DNA from 3 places in the Lysinibacillus sp. FSL M8-0355 genome. Region 1 is predicted to be linked to each of the others. Evidence: riboswitches for the same ligand, from Rfam matches in the RefSeq annotation. Region 1 holds a riboswitch; each other region holds the start of a gene.
What was found. Region 1 has a riboswitch for thiamine pyrophosphate ahead of thiC (phosphomethylpyrimidine synthase ThiC). Riboswitches for the same ligand answer to the same signal wherever they lie in the genome.

Region 2: linked by a shared signal. The riboswitch ahead of thiM (hydroxyethylthiazole kinase) and the one ahead of thiC (phosphomethylpyrimidine synthase ThiC) in region 1 are both predicted to bind thiamine pyrophosphate.
Region 3: linked by a shared signal. The riboswitch ahead of thiW (energy coupling factor transporter S component ThiW) and the one ahead of thiC (phosphomethylpyrimidine synthase ThiC) in region 1 are both predicted to bind thiamine pyrophosphate.

The regions. Positions count from the first base shown of each region.
Region 1 is NZ_JBBPAI010000001.1:233,029-236,315, reverse strand. Features, by position in the region: gene thiC (phosphomethylpyrimidine synthase ThiC) at 113-1,891, opposite strand; TPP riboswitch at 2,037-2,151, opposite strand; gene MKY46_RS01085 (AEC family transporter) at 2,230-3,159, opposite strand; gene MKY46_RS01080 (methyl-accepting chemotaxis protein) at 3,271-3,287, opposite strand, start outside.
Region 2 is NZ_JBBPAI010000001.1:3,530,555-3,533,841, forward strand. Features, by position in the region: gene mbcS (acyl-CoA synthetase MbcS) at 1-1,567, opposite strand, end outside; TPP riboswitch at 1,758-1,855, shown strand; gene thiM (hydroxyethylthiazole kinase) at 1,948-2,715, shown strand; gene thiD (bifunctional hydroxymethylpyrimidine kinase/phosphomethylpyrimidine kinase) at 2,703-3,287, shown strand, end outside.
Region 3 is NZ_JBBPAI010000001.1:915,123-918,409, reverse strand. Features, by position in the region: gene MKY46_RS04270 (ABC transporter substrate-binding protein) at 1-339, shown strand, start outside; gene MKY46_RS04265 (MFS transporter) at 568-1,764, shown strand; TPP riboswitch at 1,831-1,938, shown strand; gene thiW (energy coupling factor transporter S component ThiW) at 2,030-2,530, shown strand; gene MKY46_RS04255 (VWA domain-containing protein) at 2,775-3,287, opposite strand, start outside.

The DNA of each region.
Region 1 (3,287 bases):
TATTATTGATATCCAAATTCAACTTTTACTCCATGTGAATCTGTCATTCACATGGAGCTTTTTTATGATTAGAAAAGGCTTATGTCTATACTTTGACATAAGCCTTCCTTCATTATTGATAAATCTGACTCCCCGCTTTTTTAAACTCCTCTGCCTTTTCCTGCATACCTTGATGAATAGCTTCAGTCGTATTTAAATCTTTTTCTTTAGCATAATTACGAATATCCTGTGAGATTCTCATACTACAGAATTTAGGGCCACACATTGAGCAAAAGTGCGCTGTTTTTGCCCCCTCTGCTGGAAGCGTTTCGTCATGATATTCAACCGCACGTTCTGGATCTAATGATAGATTGAATTGATCACGCCAGCGGAATTCAAAGCGTGCTTTTGACAATGCATCATCCCGTTGTTGTGCACCTGGGTGTCCTTTCGCTAAATCAGCTGCATGGGCAGCAATCTTATAAGTAATAACTCCTACTCGAACATCCTCACGATTAGGTAAGCCAAGATGCTCCTTCGGTGTCACATAGCAGAGCATCGCTGTACCAAACCAGCCAATCATCGCTGCACCAATAGCTGAGGTAATATGGTCATATCCTGGCGCAATATCTGTTGTTAATGGGCCCAATGTATAGAAAGGCGCTTCCTTACAAACTTCTAATTGCTTGTCCATATTCTCCTTTATCAAATGCATCGGTACATGACCTGGCCCCTCTACCATCACCTGAACATCATGCTTCCAAGCGATTTGTGTTAATTCACCCAGCGTTTCAAGCTCTGCAAATTGGGCCTCATCATTGGCATCTGCAATGGAACCTGGGCGTAAGCCATCTCCTAAAGAAAAAGCAACATCATATGTCTTCATAATTTCACAGATTTCCTCAAAATGTGTATAAAGGAAATTCTCTTGATGATGAAATAAACACCACTGTGCCATAATTGAACCACCACGTGACACAATGCCTGTTACACGATTTGCTGTAAGAGGTACATAGCGTAAAAGAACACCCGCATGTATCGTGAAATAATCAACCCCCTGCTCTGCTTGCTCAATGAGCGTATCACGATAAACTTCCCACGTTAAATCCTCGGCTATGCCATTTACTTTTTCTAAAGCCTGATAAATGGGCACCGTTCCCACTGGCACTGCAGCATTTCGAATAATCCATTCTCTCGTTGTATGAATATGTTTACCAGTCGAGAGATCCATAATATTATCGGCACCCCAGCGTGTAGCCCATGTCATTTTCTCAACTTCTTCTGCTATTGACGACGACACCGCGGAATTTCCAATGTTTGCATTGATTTTCACATGGAAGTTGCGACCAATAATCATCGGCTCTGCCTCAGGGTGATTAATATTAGAAGGCATAATAGCCCGACCTGCTGCAATTTCTGAACGAACAAATTCAGGATCCATGTTTTCACGTATCGCCACAAACTCCATTTCCGGCGTTATCATTCCATTTCGTGCATAGTGAAGCTGTGTTACATTTTTACCCCTTTTTGCACGTAAAGGCTTCCGCTCCAATTCAGGGAAAACATTTTCTTGAATGCGCGGATCATCAACACGACGAAAACCGTTATCCTCAGGTTTAATCGTACGCCCCTCATATTCCTCAACATCTCCTCTTTCTTCTATCCATGCACGTCGCAAAGCAGGCAGACCCTTTGTAATATCAACGTGATAATTCGGATCTGTGTATGGACCACTCGTATCATATACTCGAATAGGGGCATTTTTTTCATCCCCAAAGCTACCAGTCGTTGGGCTTAATGCGATTTCACGCATAGGTACTAAAATATCTGGACGTGATCCTTCCACATACACTTTTTTGCTTCCTTCAAAGCTAGACATAATCGTAATGTTCTTTTCACTAACTACTGACATGAGCTACTTCTCTCCCTTAAATGTAATTTGATACAAGGACCGAAAATCTAGCTCACTCCAACAAATAAAGAAAGGCCGAATCCAAAATATTTTTTTGGATCCGGCCATGAATGTAAAGGTCTAGTAATTGCACACGACATACGATGCAATAGCTTCTTAACTTTCCCACGCTGGTATGAGCCAGATCAGGTCCAAAGGGTCAAGAAACTTCTAAGCGTTTCCCTCTCAGCCTGACTCATCAGACTCCCCTAGTTAATACTATTTAGTTTGATGCTAGTGTAGCAGATATTTCTAAGAGATGGAAGTTTTCCATTCAATATTTTAAAATTTTCATCCAACTAAGTAAATAATACTTCCGCAAGATAAATCACGATCGTTACCGTTAGACAGCTCACAATGGTTGAAAATAAAACAGTTTGCGCAGCTGTAGCTGATTCCACATCGTATTCTAATGCTAGACTAGAGCTATTGCGAGATGTTGGGAAGGCACTGGCTATAAACAGAGATTGTGCGACAACTCCATCTAACCCCAATACATAAATAATGACCAATGCTACAGCTGGTCCGATAACTAATCTTGTAAAACAGCTAACAAAAACCGTTTTATTAAACATAGATTTGATTTCAAGCTGTGATAATTGTGCGCCTAATGTAATTAAGGCTACAGCAATAAATCCATCTGCGACATGCTCTACAGGTATTTTGATAAACTGCGGTATACCAATATTAAAATAGTTCATAGCGACACCAATAATTAGCGCATGAATAATGGGCATTTTAAAGAAATCTTTGATGATTGTCATACCCGATTTCGTAGAGGAAATTAAATTGTACAAACCATATGTATAAGTTGTCATATTTTGAAATATAACGAGCATGACCTGAATGGCTACACCAATAGGTTGTGTTACAAAAATCATTTGGGCCACTGGAATACCATAATTTCCAGAGTTAATGAGCACAACACTATTTTTAAAGACGGCTGCCTCCGTTTTGGCCAAACCAAGCCCTTTCGCTAAAAAATGACTGAGTATCATTTGACTCCCAATAAAAAGCACAATAAATAACCCGACTTCTCCCAGAACAGACAGCTCTACACGTGTTTCATATAAATTCACAAAAACAGCGGCTGGCATAAAGCAATATGTAATAAGCTGAGACAATGCTTTTAAGTTAAAACGAAATTTCTTTTGTAGTATAGCGCCAAGTACAAGCAACACTAAAATAGGTGCAACAATTTGAAAGAAAATCATTCCGAGATACATCATATTGATGACCCCCTTCCCTTCATTATAGTAGTGCTGAATGGCTAACAGGTCAATGTCTCTTCCCTTCACCATTAAGAAAGACTGCCTATATATTTTAGGCAGCCTTTTTCTTCACGCTAGCTTAAATC
Region 2 (3,287 bases), 3.3 Mb from region 1:
TTGTTTCTTGTTGTCGTAATTCAACTCGTCGAATTTTTCCAGAGGATGTTTTGGGTAGCTCTTCGACAAATTCAATAGCACGTGGATATTTATATGGGGCAGTCAATGATTTCACATGACTTTGAAGTGTTTGAATAAGTGTTTCATCACCAATTTCACCATTACGAAGAACAATAAATGCCTTTACAATATTTCCTCGAACTTTATCTGGACTGGCAATGACAGCAGCTTCTTTCACAGTTGGATGCTTCATCAAAGCATCCTCTACTTCAAAGGGACCAATTGTATAACCCGAGGAGATAATGACATCATCTCCTCGACCCTCAAACCAAAAGTAGCCATCTTCATCTTTGTAGGCACGATCTCCTGTTATATACCAATCACCACGGAATTGTAAATTTGTACGTTCAGGATCATTTAAATATTTTTTAAAGAGAGCTGGTGTTTCACGATGAACAGCAATATCACCCACCTCTCCCACTGCAACAGGATTGCCGAAATCGTTAATAATATTAACGGTGTTGCCAGGAGTAGGTTTTCCCATTGAGCCAACTCGCGCCTCCATCCCTACCATTGTACCAACAAGTAATGTATTTTCCGTTTGACCATAGCCATCTCGCACTTGTAAATGGAATGTTTCTGAAAATACGTTGATAACCTCACTATTTAACGGTTCACCTGCTGATACAGCTTGGCGAATTGCATGTAAATCATATGCGTGTAAATTTTCAAGTGATGCCATAAAACGATATTCAGTTGGTGTACAGCATAATACATTGATTTTGAATTTTTCAAGCATTGCCAAATAGGAAGCCGCATCAAATTTACCTTTGTAAACAAATGCAGTAGCACCACTGCCTAATGTAGCGAGAAAGGGACTCCATATCCATTTTTGCCATCCAGGTGCTGCTGTTGCCCAAACAATATCATTTTCTTGTACACCTAACCAATGTGGTGCTGTTGTTCGTAAATGAGCATAGCCCCAGCTGTGTGTATGTACCGCTGCCTTCGGGTTACCTGTTGTGCCGCTTGTATAGGCTAAAAATGCATTATCAGTACTTTTTGTCGGAGTCGGATTTATGTAAGTTGTAGGTTGATGGTGCATTTTTTCTAGTAAAGGCTGCCAAGGCTCATGTGCTTTCCCTATGACAAATTGCTGTATGCCCTGTAAATTTCCAACTTCATCAAATTGTTCAATATAGGGCTCATAGGCAACAACCCCTTTAGCATTGGCGTGATGAATGCGATACTCAATATCTTTTGTTCTTAACATTTCTGAGCTTGGAATGATGGTTAAACCTGCTTTTAATGCTGCAATATAAACAATATATGCTTCCACTGAGCGTGGTACCATCACTAAAATCACATCACCCTTCGTTAAACCTTGTAAGGTGAAAACATGTGCTGCTTGATTCGCTTTTTCCATCAAATGTGCATATGTAATAAATTGTACAGCTTGATTTTCTTCATAAATAATTAAAGCATTTTTCGTTGCATCCTGAGCATATTTTTCAATTTCCTCTGTTATGTTATACCATTCTGGTGCAACTAAATCTTGTCTTTTCATGGCAAATGCCCCCTTTTGCTATGACACATTATAAAACTCCTTTTTCAGTATTTTCAATGGTTTGCGCTTAATTTAGGTAAAGTCATGACAACTATCATACCTAGCTATATGGCATCAGTCACGTTTTGTCGATAGGAAAACTAGCTATTGAATACCAATGAAAAGTATGGTACATTTTGGTCAACTAAAAGCAAAATTGCAGGGGGACTCGAAAGAGTTGAGAAGGTAAAACCTGACCCTTTGAACCTGTTAGTTAATACTGACGTAGGGAGCAACAGACATCGATTTTTTCAGATGAAAGGCTCTTTTTCGTGTATTTTCACATAAAAAGAGCCTTTTTGCATGCTTACGTCCATCCACAAAGGAGGACTAAAATTAAAATGATATTTCAAACAATTCGTCAACAGCAACCACTTATTCATTGCATCACAAACTATGTGGTGGCAAATTTCCAAGCAAATGGTTTATTAGCATTAGGTGCTTCGCCCGTTATGGCTGACGATAGCCAAGAGGTTGAGGAAATGGTAGCAATGGCACAAGCATTATTAATTAATATCGGGACACTCAATACTCGCACCAAAAACGCCATGCTGTTAGCAGGAAAAAAAGCTAATGCACTTGGCATTCCAGTTATATTAGATCCAGTTGGGGCAGGGGCTACAACTTATCGCAAGGAAACCGTTCAATACTTACTTGAAAACATACAATTTGCCGTAATTCGCTGTAATATCGGTGAGCTTGCGGCTATAGCCAATGTAGATTGGCAACAGAAAGGTGTAGATAGTGGTCATGGCTCCATGTCACTGGAGACGGAAGCATTACTAGTGGCACAACGATATAATTGTATCGTTATTGTAACAGGTGAACGTGATCTTATAACAAATGGTGAGCATAGCCAGTGGATAGCTGGTGGCCACCCACAAATGACAGAGGTCACTGGTACTGGCTGTTTACTTAGTGCGCTTTGTGGTGCTGCCTATGTCGCAGGTAACAAGCCATACAACCAATTAGCAGAAACACTCACTTACTATAAAAAGGCAGCAGTACTAGCTTCTGCATTCACTGCAGATATCGGTGATTTTCAAATAGCTTTGCTTAATGCTATACATCGTTTATCAAAGGATGGTGAAGCATCATGCATATTGTAACGACGATTGCTGGATCAGATAGTGGTGGCGGTGCTGGTATACAGGCTGATTTAAAAACATTTCAGGAATTAGAGGTGTTCGGCACTTCCGTTATTACAGCTTTAACTGCACAAAATACAACAGGCGTGACAGGTGTTTTCCCCATTGACATTTCGTTTGTGGAAAAACAATTTCAAGCGTTAGTCGAAGATTTTCCGATTGCTGCAATGAAAACAGGCATGCTTTATTCCTCTGGTATTATCCAAGCCATCGCACGCATGATCGGTGAATTAAACATACCACTAATTGTGGATCCCGTGATGATTGCAAAAGGTGGAGAAAGCTTATTACAGCAAGAAGCTATTGAGGCGTTACGCTCATCTTTACTACCACTAGCTACGATTGTTACGCCAAATATACCCGAAGCAGAGGCTCTCACGGGGAGAACCATTCGCCATTTTGAGGATATGAAACAAGTGGCTCAAAGCTTTTTACAGCTAGGTGTACAATGCGTCATTGTAAAGGGTGGGCATTTAGCAGAACCACTTTATGCCATTGATTATGTATTTTTCAAAAATGGACAATCTTTTTCG
Region 3 (3,287 bases), 680 kb from region 1:
GAAAATGAGGAGCTAGACTTTGCTGTACCTGAGGAAGGCTCGAATTTATGGTTCGATAATATGGTCATCCCTAAAACATCGAAAAATATCGACGGTGCCCATGCCTTTATCAATTTCATGCTAAGTGCTGAATCGGGTGCACAAAATGCCGATTATGTAGGCTACTCTACGCCTAATATCGCTGCTATGGACTTAATGGATGAAGAAGTTGTTTCTGATGAACGCTACTATCCTTCTGAAGAACAACGCGATACATTAGAAGTTTACAAAAATTTAGGACCAGACTATTTAGGGAAATATAATGAATTGTTTTTAGAATTTAAAATGAGTATTCGTTAAAGCATATAAAGGTCTATCGATGAATTTTTATTTTGTCGATAGATCTTTCTCTATTATCTTCCTGCTTTTGGCAGCACTTCACCTATTGTCTGTTTATTGTTTTCTACATCGTGGATTGGTATTGCTGCACTAGCAGGTATGTTTCATTTCAGACTTTCAACCGATATGATGATAGGATATCTTATGATAGACTTTAGTATATTTGATTATAAAAAGGGGGTTCATTCGATGACCCAGCAGAAGTCCAATAAGGCGGCTTTATATATTTTAATGTTTAATATGTTTATCGCAATGGGGAGTATTGGAATTATTATTCCTGTCATGCCAGAGTATTTAAAAATTTTTGGTGCAGCAGGACAAGTTCTAGGTATGCTAATTGCAACGTTCGCCTTAGCTCAATTCGTATTTTCTCCAATTGCTGGGAATCTTTCGGATCAGTATGGTCGGAAAAATTTAATTATTTTCGGTCTTATTGTGACAGGTCTTGCACAAATCGGTTTTGGCCTAGCCACAGACGTCTGGATGCTATTTTTAGCACGCTTTTTAGGCGGTCTAGGTTCCGCATTTGTTGCACCTCCTATTATGGCATTTGTAGCTGACGTTACTACCTACGAGGAACGTGGAAAAGGTATGAGTATGTTGGGTGCTGCTATGTCACTGGGCTTTATGATAGGGCCAGGAATAGGTGGTTTCTTAGCAAAGGTTAGTTTACATTTTCCATTTTTCACGGCAGGAGTTGCTGCCATACTTGCATCTGTTTTATCTTATTTTTTATTACCATCTACTAAACCAAACACTTCACATGACAAGCAAAAGCAAGAAAATCTGGCGAAGCAAATGGCTCGTTCCATACATATGCCTTATTTCGTTATGCTCATTATCATGCTCGTGTTCTCGTTCGGAATTGCCAACTTCCAAACAACCTTGTCATTATTTGTGACAGAAAAGTTTAATTACACACCCGTAGATATTGCGATTATTTTAGTTGTCGGTGGTGCTTTTGGGGTAGTTGTACAAATGTTTGTGATTACACCACTTTTTAATCGCTTTGGTGAAATGAAAGTTGTGTTAGTCAATTTATTTATTGCATCTGTTGCTATTTTCTTAATATTGTTTGTATCTGGCTTCGCTCTTATATTAGTTGTAGCAACTATTTTCTCTACAGCAACAACACTAATTCGTCCTGCTGTAAATACACTAATTTCAAAGCTTGCAGAGAAAGAACAAGGGTTTGCTGCGGGCTTGAATAATGCTTACATGAGCCTTGGCAATATGATTGGACCAGCCTTAGCAGGTTTACTATTTGACTGGAATATGAACAGTCCATATATTTTCGGATCTATCATATTATTAGCCTGCTTCTTCCTTGCACTCATCTGGACATTGAAAAAAGCACCTCATCTAATGCATCCTGATACGAAATAGTCAGAAAAATCATTGACTATTTTTAACATTATGTTACATTAATGTTGGTTAATAAAATTGAATGATATTTACCACTGGGGGAGCCTTTAAAAGGCTGAGACGTATATGATGATGTACGGACCCTTTGAACCTGATCTAGTTCATACTAGCGGAGGGAAGTGGCGCTACTTGCTATTGTCATTGTCTATGCAAGGCCGCTTCCTATTGTTTAAAGGAAGCGGCCTTTTAATTTCCCTCATGATTTTATTCAAGAGGAGTGAACCTTATGTCAATTCGTAAAATGACAATCATGGCTTTATTAGTAGCGATTGCTGTAGCAGGATCTACCTTTGTATCCATACCAACAGGCATCGCACGCGCCTACCCCGTTCAGCATGCTGTTAACGTAATAGGAGCTATTATACTAGGACCCGTGCCAACAGTTCTAGTTGCCTTTGTGACAGCCATCATTCGTATCTTTACTGGTACAGGCTCTCTTTTAGCGATTCCTGGTAGCGTCATTGGAGCATTGTGTGCGGCCCTTGCCTACAAATACAGTAGAAAATCATGGCTAGCAGGATTCGGCGAAGTTTTTGGCACTGGTATTTTAGCTTCACTTATTGCCGTACCCTATGCAAAATTGCTTATGGAGACATCCGTAGCCGCATTATTCTTCATGCCAGCCTTTTTAACATCAAGTACCATCGGGGCCATCTTAGGTGTTATGGTAGCTAGCACTTTGCGAAAATCGGTACTAGTAAAGAGTTTTAATTCTTCGCTTTATTGAGTGGTGCTGAGTGCTTTTTGATTTTGGAAATCCTTTAAGATGTGCGAGAAGATTTCTTTTCTAGTCTTTGAGCGGGGTTCGTTTCTTTATGAGCGTCTCTCTCCCCCGAGAAGCACTTTTCGAAGGCTGCACTGTGTCAATCACCTTTGCACCCCTTTCCTAGCGGAAACCACCATTTTTTAAAACCTCAAAGCATTTAAAAAAGCAGTGCAAAATGGAATGATTTTGCACTGCCTTCACTCTATTATGATCGTTTTTTCATACCCTTTAATAGCTGGGCTACGTTCGTGTCTTCTGCTTGTACAGGTTTCTCCTCAATTGGCTGCTCTTTTTTATTCGTTTTTGTTAGGAAACTCCACCCAAAACGTCTTATGGTAATATCCATAAAGAATAGAAGCATACTTGCTAAAAGAAGCCATGTGGCAATGTTTTGTCGATCCGCTCCTTTGGTTGTAAAGTCACGGAACACATCTTGTGGTTCTTTTAAAACGGCTCCCCCTGTTTGATTTGTTAACTCTTCAACCAGTTTTTCATTAACAGGGAGCAGTTCATACTCAGCACTATAAGGAACACTTAGGCCTGCCTGATAAATGGCCTGCTGCTCATCCGCTATACGGAAGAAAATCAATCCAGGTTCGGCCTGTACAACAGCTCGAACTTGGGAGGCTGAAATGGTTTCTAACTGAGTTTCTAACTCCTCCCCTGCTTCATTAACCGCTACAATGTCTAAAAATGCGGCTTCATTTGTAGGGTCTGT